2 regions of the Variovorax sp. 10N420 genome follow, and region 1 is predicted to be linked to the other one. Evidence: predicted binding sites of a transcription regulator. Region 1 holds the regulator's gene; the other holds the start of a gene.
The links. Region 1 encodes LexA, which represses DNA repair genes until DNA is damaged. Its sites were predicted from a motif close to ACTGTATNNNNATACAGT; they were not measured.
Positions count from the first base shown of each region.

Region 2: AC1DEK_RS29735 (ATP-dependent helicase) is a predicted target of LexA. The motif match lies at 2,539-2,556, and genes of this name have one in related genera.

Region 1 is NZ_JBFTIJ010000001.1:267,317-272,866, forward strand. It holds gene AC1DEK_RS01275 (Trm112 family protein) at 1-34, shown strand, start outside; gene kdsB (3-deoxy-manno-octulosonate cytidylyltransferase) at 49-819, shown strand; gene adk (adenylate kinase) at 929-1,585, shown strand; gene AC1DEK_RS01290 (asparaginase) at 1,589-2,590, opposite strand; gene lexA (transcriptional repressor LexA) at 2,663-3,337, shown strand; gene AC1DEK_RS01300 (D-2-hydroxyacid dehydrogenase family protein) at 3,965-4,972, shown strand; gene AC1DEK_RS01305 (MFS transporter) at 4,969-5,550, shown strand, end outside.
Region 2 is NZ_JBFTIJ010000026.1:12,428-17,977, reverse strand. It holds gene AC1DEK_RS29750 (ABC transporter substrate-binding protein) at 1-609, shown strand, start outside; gene AC1DEK_RS29745 (5'-methylthioadenosine/adenosylhomocysteine nucleosidase) at 614-1,378, shown strand; gene corA (magnesium/cobalt transporter CorA) at 1,371-2,357, opposite strand; gene AC1DEK_RS29735 (ATP-dependent helicase) at 2,614-4,698, shown strand; gene hpf (ribosome hibernation-promoting factor, HPF/YfiA family) at 5,062-5,391, shown strand; gene AC1DEK_RS29725 (PTS sugar transporter subunit IIA) at 5,487-5,550, shown strand, end outside.

The DNA of each region.
Region 1 (5,550 bases):
CAGGACGCTTTCCGACGAAGAGCTGGGCCTTTGACCGGGCGGGCTGAATTGAACGCGGCGTTCGTCGTCCTGATCCCCGCCCGGCTCGCATCGACCCGACTGCCGGACAAGCCGCTGGCTGACATCGCCGGGCTGCCCATGGTCGTGCGCGTTGCCCAGCGCGCCTTGGTATCAGGCGCCCAGCGCGTCGTGGTGGCGGGAGACGACCCGCGCATCATTGCCGCATGCGCGGCGCATGGCGTGCAGGCGCTGCTGACTCGCACCGATCACGCCAGCGGAAGCGATCGCCTTTCCGAGGCGTGCGCGCAGCTCGGCCTCGCGGACGACGCCATCGTCGTGAACGTGCAAGGCGACGAACCGTTGATCGAGCCGACGTTGATCGACGCGGTCGCACGAACTCTGGCGGACCATCCCGACGCAGCGATGAGCACCGCGGCGCACGCGATCGATTCGCCCGAGGAATTCGCCAATCCCAACGTGGTCAAGACCGTGCTCGACGCCAAGGGCTATGCGCTCTACTTCAGCCGAGCCCCAATCCCCTGGTGGCGCGACGGCTTCGCGGCGCTGGGGCCGAAAGCAGTGCCGACGTCGCCGCCGGCCTTGAGGCACATCGGCATCTACGGCTACCGCGCTGGATTCATCCGGCAGTTTCCGGGCCTGCCTCCTGCGCCCGTCGAAACCACCGAAGCCCTCGAACAACTTCGAGCGCTCTGGCATGGTCATCGCATCGCTGTCCACATCACCTCGGATGCTCCCGGCCCCGGGATCGATACGCCAGAGGATCTCGCGCGAGTTCGCGCCCTTCTCGCTGCTGGCTAGCTTCGTTTTAGCGGGGGGAGCGCATGCTATCCTCGCCGCAATTCCGCCTGGGAAATCCTATGGGAGGCAGCATGGCGCGACATAAATCGAAAAACCTTCCGAGGACACCATGAGACTGATTTTGCTGGGCGCCCCGGGTGCGGGCAAGGGCACGCAAGCGGCCTTCATTTGCCAGAAATACGGCATTCCCCAAATCTCGACCGGCGACATGCTTCGCGCCGCGGTCAAGGCCGGTACGCCGCTTGGCCTGCAGGCACAGTCCGTCATGGCATCGGGCGCGCTGGTGAGCGACGATCTCATCATCAACCTCGTCAAGGAACGCATCGCGCAGCCCGATTGCGCCCAAGGGTTTCTCTTCGACGGCTTTCCACGGACGATCCCCCAAGCCGAAGCGATGCGCTCGGCCGGCGTCAAGCTCGACTACGTGCTTGAAATCGACGTTCCTTTTTCCGACATCATCGAACGCATGAGCGGTCGCCGCTCACACCCGGCGTCTGGCCGCACCTACCACGTGAAGTTCAATCCGCCCAAGGTCATCGGCAAGGACGACCTGACGGGCGAAGACTTGATCCAGCGAGAAGACGACAAGGAAGAGACGGTTCGCAAGCGGCTCGAGGTCTACAGCCAGCAGACGCGGCCGCTGGTCGACTACTACTCGCAGTGGGCCAAATCCGACCCGGCTGCGGCACCCAAGTACCGCTCCATCAGCGGTGTCGGAACGGTGGACGACATCACTCAGCGCGCGCTGGCTGCACTGAGCTCCTGATCTTCATGGCGATGGCCGCCCCGCCAGCAGCTCCAGCACGAGCTCGATGCGCGCCTTGACCGGCGTCAGTGCGCCTGCATCCCGAAGAAGCTCGTTCTGTCTTGGCAAGATGCGCCCCTGCGCACAGCGCGTAGCGCGGACGACCGACACGCCCGCGGCCTGAGCCCGCAAAGCAGCGGCTTCCAGGGCGTGATGCAGGGTTCCGTTTCCGGTGGCGGCAAGCACGAGCCCATCAAGCACTTCGGATGACCCCAACTCACGCTCTCGCACCAAGGCATCGACGATGCTGCCGCGCGCATCCGCATGGCTCATCAGGACCTCGACGCGCGGCCACTTGCGCGCGGCAACCACGCGACTGAAGACCTCGTGGGCGGCTGGCGCGGGGGCCGGCCATGTCCGCACTAGTCGAACACTCCCCTCCTCGACGTAACCCAACGGTCCGGCATCGCCGGAGGCGAAGGCATCGAGCCGGTACGTGTGCACCTTCTGGACGTCGACCGCACCGTGCATGGCCCCGGCGCAGACGGCCACGACACCGCGCGCGCCCTGGGTGGACGCAACGACGATGGAGTCGCACACATTCTGCGGACCGTCCGGCACCAGCGCGCTGGCGGGCCGCATCGCGCACGTGAGCACCACAGGTTTCACCGATGCGGATGCAATGACGGAATGCAGAAAATACGCGGTTTCCTCCAGCGTATCGGTTCCGTGGGTGATGACGAGCCCTGACACATCGGGCTGCGCCAACCAGTGCACACACCGCTGCGCGAGCTTCTGCCAGATTGCAAAACTCATGTCCTTGCTGTCGATCTGCGCCACCTGTTCGGCCGCGAGTTCCACGCCAGCCGGCGCTTTGATTCCACCCAGCAGTTCCTCGACGCCCACTTGGCCGGCCGTATACCCGATGTTGTCGGCCGAAGACTCGGCGCGGCCTGAGATCGTGCCGCCTGTTCCCAGCACGATCACCTTGCGGATGCGCTCGTCGCCTTGTTTGATTTCATTCATGACTTGCCAACCACAGAAAACTGGTTAAAAATACAGGTACTGGATATTCAGCCAGTTCCTTCAGGAGCCCACATGCAGTTCGCAGTCAAGCTTACCGCCCGCCAGCAGCAGATTCTGGATTTGATCCAAAGCGCCATCGCGCGCACCGGTGCGCCTCCCACTCGCGCAGAGATCGCGGCTGAACTGGGCTTCAAGTCTGCCAACGCAGCCGAAGAGCATTTGCAGGCGCTCGCGCGCAAGGGGGTGATTGAACTCGTCAGTGGCACGTCGCGCGGTATCCGCCTCAAGGGCGATGCATTGCGCGCGCTCAACGAGTCCCGAAACAGCCAATTTTCCTTGTCCCTTCCGGGTATGGCACAACTCGCGCTGCCGCTGATCGGCCGAGTGGCAGCCGGCTCGCCGATCCTGGCTCAAGAACACGTCGACCAAACCTACTATGTCGAAAACACGCTGTTCCAGCGGCAACCCGACTATCTGCTCAAGGTGCGCGGGATGTCCATGCGCGACGCCGGCATCATGGACGGCGATCTGCTGGCGGTGCAGGCCACGAAGGAAGCCCGCAACGGCCAGATCGTGGTCGCCCGCCTGGGCGATGAGGTCACTGTCAAACGGCTCAAGCGCAACAAGCAAGTCATCGAACTGCACGCCGAAAACCCTGACTACCCCACCATCGTTGTTCAACCGGGTGAGCCCTTCGAGATCGAAGGCCTCGCTGTCGGACTGATCCGCAACACGATGTTGATGTAACCCTTCGACCATCCTGCAAGCGAACTCGGCCTGCACCCGTGTTCGCCTCGTTGACGGCCGCGACAGGTGGCGGGCGTATGGCGTAGTGCCATCACCCTGTCGTGGCCAATGAAAGCAATCCTGCCTATGTTCAATCTCTGACTTTTCTGGAGTTCACATGGGAATCGCTCTTCTTAGCATCGTCGACCTGATCTCGCCTCTGCAGACATTGGCCAGCCGATGGATGCCAACGCGTCGGTCAAGCCACATCAGCACGGCGGGCTTGCGCTATGTCGGGGTTCGGCCAAGCTGCGGGTTGCGCCAAAGTCCGGCGACTCGCGAGGATGCGCCGAGCTCGGCGGCACGGCCGCTTCGAGTCGTGCGGATGGTCGATGCCCAGCAAACCGGTCGCCATCCAGGCCGGGTGGTGATTTCCGGCCGCATGGCGGACGTATGCGCCGAGCTCGACAGGCTCGTAGCACTCGAGGCCGCCGCCTCTCCCCCGTCGCCAGGCCTTCGCGCTCATCTGCATTGACGGCAGAGAAGCCCGCAAGCGCGCTGCTCTCGCCGCAAAATTGTTCAAGATAAGCGGAGGCCAGGCAGTGCGCCGACACAGCACGTGGGCGGTGCGAGGCACAATGGCACGCCATGAACATTGTGATCCTCGACGATTATCAGGACGCGGTGCGCAAGCTCAAGTGCGCAGCCAAGCTCGACGCTTATGCGGCCAAGGTCTACACCAACACAGTCAAGGGCATCGGGCAACTCTCGGTCCGCCTCAAGGATGCCGAAGTGATTGTGTTGATCCGTGAGCGCACCAACATCTCCAGGCAACTCATCGAAAAGCTGCCGAAGCTGAGACTCATCTCCCAGACAGGTCGCGTCGGCAGTCACGTCGACGTGAATGCCTGTTCCGAGTTCGGCATCGCCGTCGCCGAAGGCTCGGGCTCGCCGCTGGCCCCGGCCGAGCTGACCTGGGCCCTGATCATGGCCGCCATGCGCCGGCTGCCCCAATACATCAGCAACCTGAAGCACGGCGCCTGGCAGCAGTCGGGCCTCAAGTCGGCGTCGATGCCTCCGAACTTCGGCCTGGGCTCGGTGCTCAAGGGCAAGACGCTCTGCATCTGGGGGTATGGTCGCATCGGCCAATTGGTCGCTCGCTATGGGCAGGCTTTCGGCATGCAGGTGGTCATCTGGGGCCGGGAGCAAAGCTGCGCCAAGGCAAGGTCCGACGGCTTCCAGGTCGCATCGGACCGAGACACCTTCTTTGCCGCGGCCGATGTCCTGTCGGTTCACCTGAGGCTGACGGAAGAGACGCGGGGGCTTGTGACGCTCGAAGACCTGTCGCGCATGAAACCGACGGCGCTGTTCGTGAACACGTCGCGCGCGGAGCTTGTCGAGCAAGACGCTCTTCTTGCTGCGCTCAATCGTGGTCGGCCTGGCCTCGCCGCCATTGATGTGTTCGAAAGCGAGCCGCCGCTGCAAGGCCACGCGCTGCTCCGCCTCGAAAACTGCATCTGCACGCCACACATCGGCTATGTCGAGCAAGACAGCTACGAGATGTACTTCGGGCAAGCCTTCGACAACGTCGTCAGCTTCATCAAGGGCAATCCGACCAACATCGTCAATCCTGGCGCGCTGCAGGTCCGGCGTTGAGACAGTCGGCACCGTCGGCCGCGCTGTGGTCCCTGCTGGCTGGCAACTTCGTGATCGGCACGGGCGTGATGGTCGTGCCCGGAACGCTCAATGAGCTCAGTGCATCACTGCAGGTCAGCGCTGCAACCGCCGGCCAGTTGATCACCGCCGCGGCGGTCGTGATGTGTCTCGGGGCTCCGTTGCTTGCCGCCGTTGTCGCCGGGTGGGATCGCCGCGTGTTGCTGACCTGCACGATGCTCTGGTACGCGGGCGGGCACCTTGTTGCGACCCTGATGCCGAACTTCGTCGGACTGCTTGTCGTCCGGATGTTGACGGTGGTGGCGCCAGCCATCTTCACGCCGCAGGCAGCCGCTTGTGTCGGTCTCCTGGTGCCGAACGAACAACGCGGGCGTGCCGTCACTTTCGTCTTTCTCGGATGGTCGATGGCGTCGGTGCTGGGGCTTCCGATCGGCGCGCTGATAGGCGGCCATTTCGGGTGGAGGCCCGCATTCCTGCTGATCTCGATGTTGTCGCTCGTGAGCGCCATCTGGGTCTGGCGGCAACTGCCCTCCGGCATTCGACCCGCTGCGTTGTCGCGC
Region 2 (5,550 bases), on a different contig from region 1:
AATCCGATTCCGCCGACGATGTGGTCGTATAACGATGCGATCAAGGACGATCCGTACGATCCCGAAGCCGCCAAGAAGCTGCTGGCGCAGGCCGGCTACCCGGACGGCTTCACCACCGATCTGTGGGCGATGCCTGTGCAGCGGCCCTACAACCCGAATGCCAAGCGCATTGCCGAACTGATGCAGGCCGATCTCGCGAAGGTTGGCGTCAAGGCCGAGATCAAGTCCTTCGAATGGGGTGAATACCGCAAGCGCATGCAGGCCGGCGAACATCAGATGGGCATGCTCGGATGGACGGGCGACAACGGGGACCCGGACAACTTCCTCTATTCATTGCTGGGCTGCGCTTCCGCGCAATCGAATGGCAGCAACGTCGCCAAGTTCTGCTATCAGCCCTATGAAGACTTGGTCGTGAAGGCCAAGAATGTGCCGAAGCAATCCGAGCGTGAGGCGCTCTACAAGCAGGCGCAGGTGATCTTCAAGGAGCAGGCGCCATGGTTCACCATCGCCCATGCCGTGCAGCTCAAGCCCGTGCGCAAGGAAGTCGTCGACTTCAAGCTCAGCCCCTTCGGCCGCCACACCTTCTACGGCGTCGACATCAAACAATGACGCCATGCTAGCTGTCGTCGCGGCGATGTACGAGGAATTGGCGGCGCTGCTCGCATTGATGCCGGACGAGCAGCGCATTCCCGTCGCCGGCCGCGACTTCTGGGTGGGCCACCTTCGGGGGCAGCCCGTCGTCGCGGTGCTGTCGCGCATCGGCAAGGTCGCAGCGGCAACGACAGCGACCGTGCTGCTGGAGCGCTTCGGCGCGCAGGCGATCGTCTTCACCGGCGTCGCGGGCGGCCTCGCTCCGGGCGTGGAGGTCGGCGATGTGGTGGTTGCCACCAAGCTCCTCCAGCACGATCTCGATGCCTCCCCCATCTTTCCGAAGTACGAAGTGCCCTTGACGGGCCACGCGCGCTTCGCCGCCGACACCGTCATCAGCGATGCAATCGCCGCCGCGGCTGTCGAGGTGCTGCGCGATCCGGCGGCATTGCTGGGGCTGAAGGTGGTTGAGGACTTCGGCTTGACGGCGCCGAAAGTGCACCGCGGCCTGTTGGTGAGCGGCGACCGGTTCGTGTCGACCGCCGCCGAAAGCGACGCATTGCGCCGCGCTCTGCCCGATGCGCTCGCGGTGGAGATGGAGGGTGCGGCAGTCGCGCAGGTGTGCCACGACTTCGGCGTGCCTTTCGCGGCGGTGCGGACGATTTCAGATCGCGCTGATGACGCGGCCCACGGCGACTTCACTCGCTTCGTCTCGGCAGTGGCAAGCCGCTACAGCCTCGCGCTGGTCGATGCCTGGCTGGCCACGCTGCCAGCCGAAGGGTCTACTTGAGCCAGCCGCGCCGGCGGAAGTACCACATGGGGACCAGCGCGCTGGCGACCATCAACACGATCGCATAGGCGTAGCCGTAGCTCAGGTCGAGCTCGGGCATGAACTTGAAGTTCATGCCGTAGACGCTCGCGATCAAGGTTGGCGGCAGCAGCGCCACGCTTGCGACCGAGAAGATCTTGATGGTCTTGTTCTGGTTGATGTTGATGAAACCGACGGTCGCATCCATCAGGAAGTTGATCTTGTCGAACAGGAAGGCCGTGTGGCTGTCGAGCGATTCGATGTCGCGAAGAATCTGCCGCGCCTCTTCGAACTGCTCGGCGTTGAGCATGCGGCTGCGCATCATGAAGCTCACCGCTCGGCGCGTGTCCATCACGTTGCGGCGGATGCGGCTGTTCAAGTCTTCCTGGCGCGCGATGAGGCCGAGCACCTCGCCGGCCAATTCGTCGCTCACGTTGCCGGACAGCACCTTCTTGCCGGCGGACTCCAGCTCGTCGTAGATGTTCTCCAGCGTGTCGGCGGAGTATTCGGCGTCGGCATCGAAGAGCTTCAGCAGCACTTCCTTGGCGTCTTCGATCAGACCCGGCGCTCGGCGCGCGCGCATGCGCACCAGGCGGAACACAGGCACATCTTCGTCGTGGATGGAAAACAGCACGCCGCGGCTGCGCAGTTCGGCGTTGTGCTGGTTGAGGATGAAGGCGACGCGGACCGAACGGGGGTTCTCGTCATCGTCGATCAGGAAGTCGCTGCGGATGTGCAGTTCGCCGTTGTCTTCTTCATAGAAGCGAGCCGACTCCTCGATGTCGTCGTCCATCGCGTCTTCGGGGATGGACAAGCCGTAATACTGCTTGATCCATCGCTTCTCTTCGATGGTGGGGGATTCGAGATCGACCCAGATGGGCTGGAACTTGGACAGCTCTTCGAGAGCCTCGATCTCTTCTTGGACGAGGCGGCCGTTGGCGAGCGTGAAGATATTGAGCATGGCTCACTTCCCTGGAATGTCTGGCGGTGGAGGCGAGGGGATGGGGCGCTTTCAGTTCCCTCGTCCACGGCGCATCAGGAGGGAAGTGAAAGCTGCCGAGACGGAACGATTTCCACGTGGTTTCTCCGGTTTGCAGCGAGCCGCGATTATGTCATTCAGCCTTGTCAGGATCGTGTCGTCATCTGGATAAACATCCAGTACAGTTGCGGCGATGCACAGCGTTGCCACACCCATTTCCAAGGTATCCGCGGTGTCCATGAAGCCGGCAGAGCGTCTGGCTGCCGCGCTCGCCCAACTCAACGAGGAGCAGCGCGCGGCGGTGCAACACGGCGTCGCAGCCATCACTGGCAGCGCCCCGCCCGATGCCCGCCCCTTGCTCGTGATTGCAGGAGCGGGTTCGGGCAAGACGAGCACCCTGGCGCACCGAGTGGCGCATCTGATCGCCAGCGGCACCGACCCACAGCGCATTTTGCTGCTGACGTTTTCGCGCCGGGCCGCGCAAGAAATGACGCGCCGGGCCGGACAGGTGGTGGTGCGCGTGCTCGGGCTGGCTTCCGACGCGCCGCCAGCGCTGCCCTGGGCGGGCACCTTCCATGGCATCGGTGCGCGGCTCTTGCGCGAGTACGCAACGCAGATCGGACTCGACGAGAACTTCACCATCCATGACCGGGGCGACGCCGAAGACCTGATGGGGCTGGTGCGCAACGAAATCGGACTGTCGACCACCGCGCGACGATTTCCGATGAAGGGCACCTGCCTTTCGATCTACTCGCGCACGGTCAATACCTGTGCGCCACTCTCGGAAGTGCTCAAGCAGGCGTTTCCCTGGTGTGCCGAATGGGAAGCCGAACTCAAGCGGCTCTTCGGCGCGTATGTGGAGGCCAAGCAGCAACAGCATGTGCTCGACTACGACGATCTGCTGCTCTACTGGTCCGAAATGATGGCCGAGCCCGCGCTGGCCCGTCAGGTCGGCGAGCGCTTCGATCATGTGCTGGTCGACGAATACCAGGACACGAACCTCCTTCAAGCAGCCATCTTGCGGTCGCTCAAGCCGGACGGCAAAGGCGTGACGGTGGTGGGGGACGACGCACAGTCGATCTACTCGTTTCGCGGCGCGACGGTGCGCAACATCCTTGATTTTCCGCAGCACTTCAGCCAGCCGGCGCGCATCGTCACGCTCGAGCGCAATTACCGGTCGACGCAGCCCATCCTCGATGTGTCCAATGCGGTCATCGCCGCCGCAGCCGAGAGACACGCGAAGACGCTCTGGACCGACAAGCCGTCGGCAGGGCGTCCCCAGCTCGTGCTGGTGCCCGACGAGGCCGAGCAGGCGCGGTGGGTGGCCGATCGTGTGCTTGCGCACCGGGAAGGCGGCCTGGCGCTGAAATCGCAAGCCGTGCTGTTTCGCACGTCCACGCACAGCGCCGCACTCGAACTCGAATTGGCGCGGCGCAACATTCCTTTCGTCAAATACGGCGGTCTCAAGTTTCTTGAAGCCGCGCATGTCAAGGATCTGCTCGCGGTCTTGCGATTTGCACAGAACCCGCGCGGACGCATGGCGGGTTTTCGCGTCACGCAGCTGATTCCCGGGATCGGCCCTGTCACTTCGGCGCGCCTGCTCGACGCGATGGCCGAGGCGTCCGATCCGGGAGCGGTCGTGCAGTCGTTCGTGCCGCCGGCGCCGGCAAAGGACGAATGGGCGCGTTTCGCCGCCATCTATGCAGCGCTGCGCGAGCCCGAACTCGCCTGGCCGGCCGACATGGACCTGGCGCTCGAGTGGTATTTGCCGCACCTGGAGCGGCTGCACGATGACGCAGGCCTGCGGCGAGGCGACGTGGAACAACTTGCCCGACTGGCCGCCGGCTACGCATCGCGCGAGCGCTTCCTGACCGAGCTCACGCTCGACCCGCCCGAGGCCACGAGCGACAGACCCGGACCGCCGCTGTTGGACGAGGACTATCTGATCCTCTCGACCATCCACTCAGCCAAGGGCCAGGAGTGGACATCCGTCCACGTACTCAACGTGGTCGACGGCTGCATTCCTGCCGACGTGGCGCAGGGCGCGCAGGAACTCGAAGAAGAGCGGCGATTGCTCTACGTGGCGATGACCCGGGCGCGCGATCACCTGCACCTGCTGGTGCCCCAACGCTTCTACGTCACTCAGCAGGCCGCGCGCGGCGACCGGCACCTGTACGCGGGTCGCACGCGCTTCATCACCGCGGCCGACGCGCAGCACTTCGAACGGCAGACCTGGCCGCCAGCGCCCGAGCGCGCCCCGCACGTTCCGCCGCCGGCCGCAACCATCGATCTGCTCAGCCGCATGCGGGCTGCCTGGCGCTGAAAGCCGTCACGGCCCTCTCGCCGGCGGGGTCGCCCGGTCATCCTTGACATGCCGGATCAACTCGCGAACCCGGTCCGAACGCTCGTGCTGCGGGCCTTCGCTGCTATCAGATCAATAGCGATTCCACGTCGTGAAGCATGCCCCCACAGGTCCGACTTCAAAGCCATTGCAATTCGATGACAGCATGGGCATAGTGAACCGACCTTCCCCGCATTTCTCTCTCTTCACTCCTCGTTTCGCTCACGTTTCGCTCCTCTCTTCTCTTCCCACTGCGCTTCCGATTTCTTCCGATTTCCCCCCGGCTACGCCTCTCCAACAAAGAGGTGCGGCTATTTCACCAACCGTCAATCCAGGAGGTCATTCATGAATTTGACGATCAGCGGTCATCACCTCGACGTCACCCCCGCCTTGCGCAATTACGTTACGAGCAAGCTGGACCGAATCACCCGGCACTTCGACCAGGTCGTCGATGTGAAGGTGATCCTCACGGTGGAAAAGCAAAAGGAAAAGGAACGCCGCCAACGAGCCGAGTGCAACATTCACGTCAAGGGCAATGACATGTTCGCGGAATCGAGCCACGCTGATCTTTACGCCGCGGTCGACGAATTGGTCGACAAACTCGACCGGCAGGTCGTGCGCCACAAGGACCGCCTGCAGGATCATCATCACGAAGCGCCCAAGCGCGTGATGTAGTTCCACCCTTCGGGCAAATACTCTTGCGGGCCGCTTCCGAGCGGCCCTTTGCTTTTTGCGGGGTGGGTGCATAATCGCCCCCGCCCCGCACCAACATGAACCGACTCGCGTCCATCCTGCCGCCCGCTCAAGTGCTTGTGAGCGTCGACGCCACCAGCA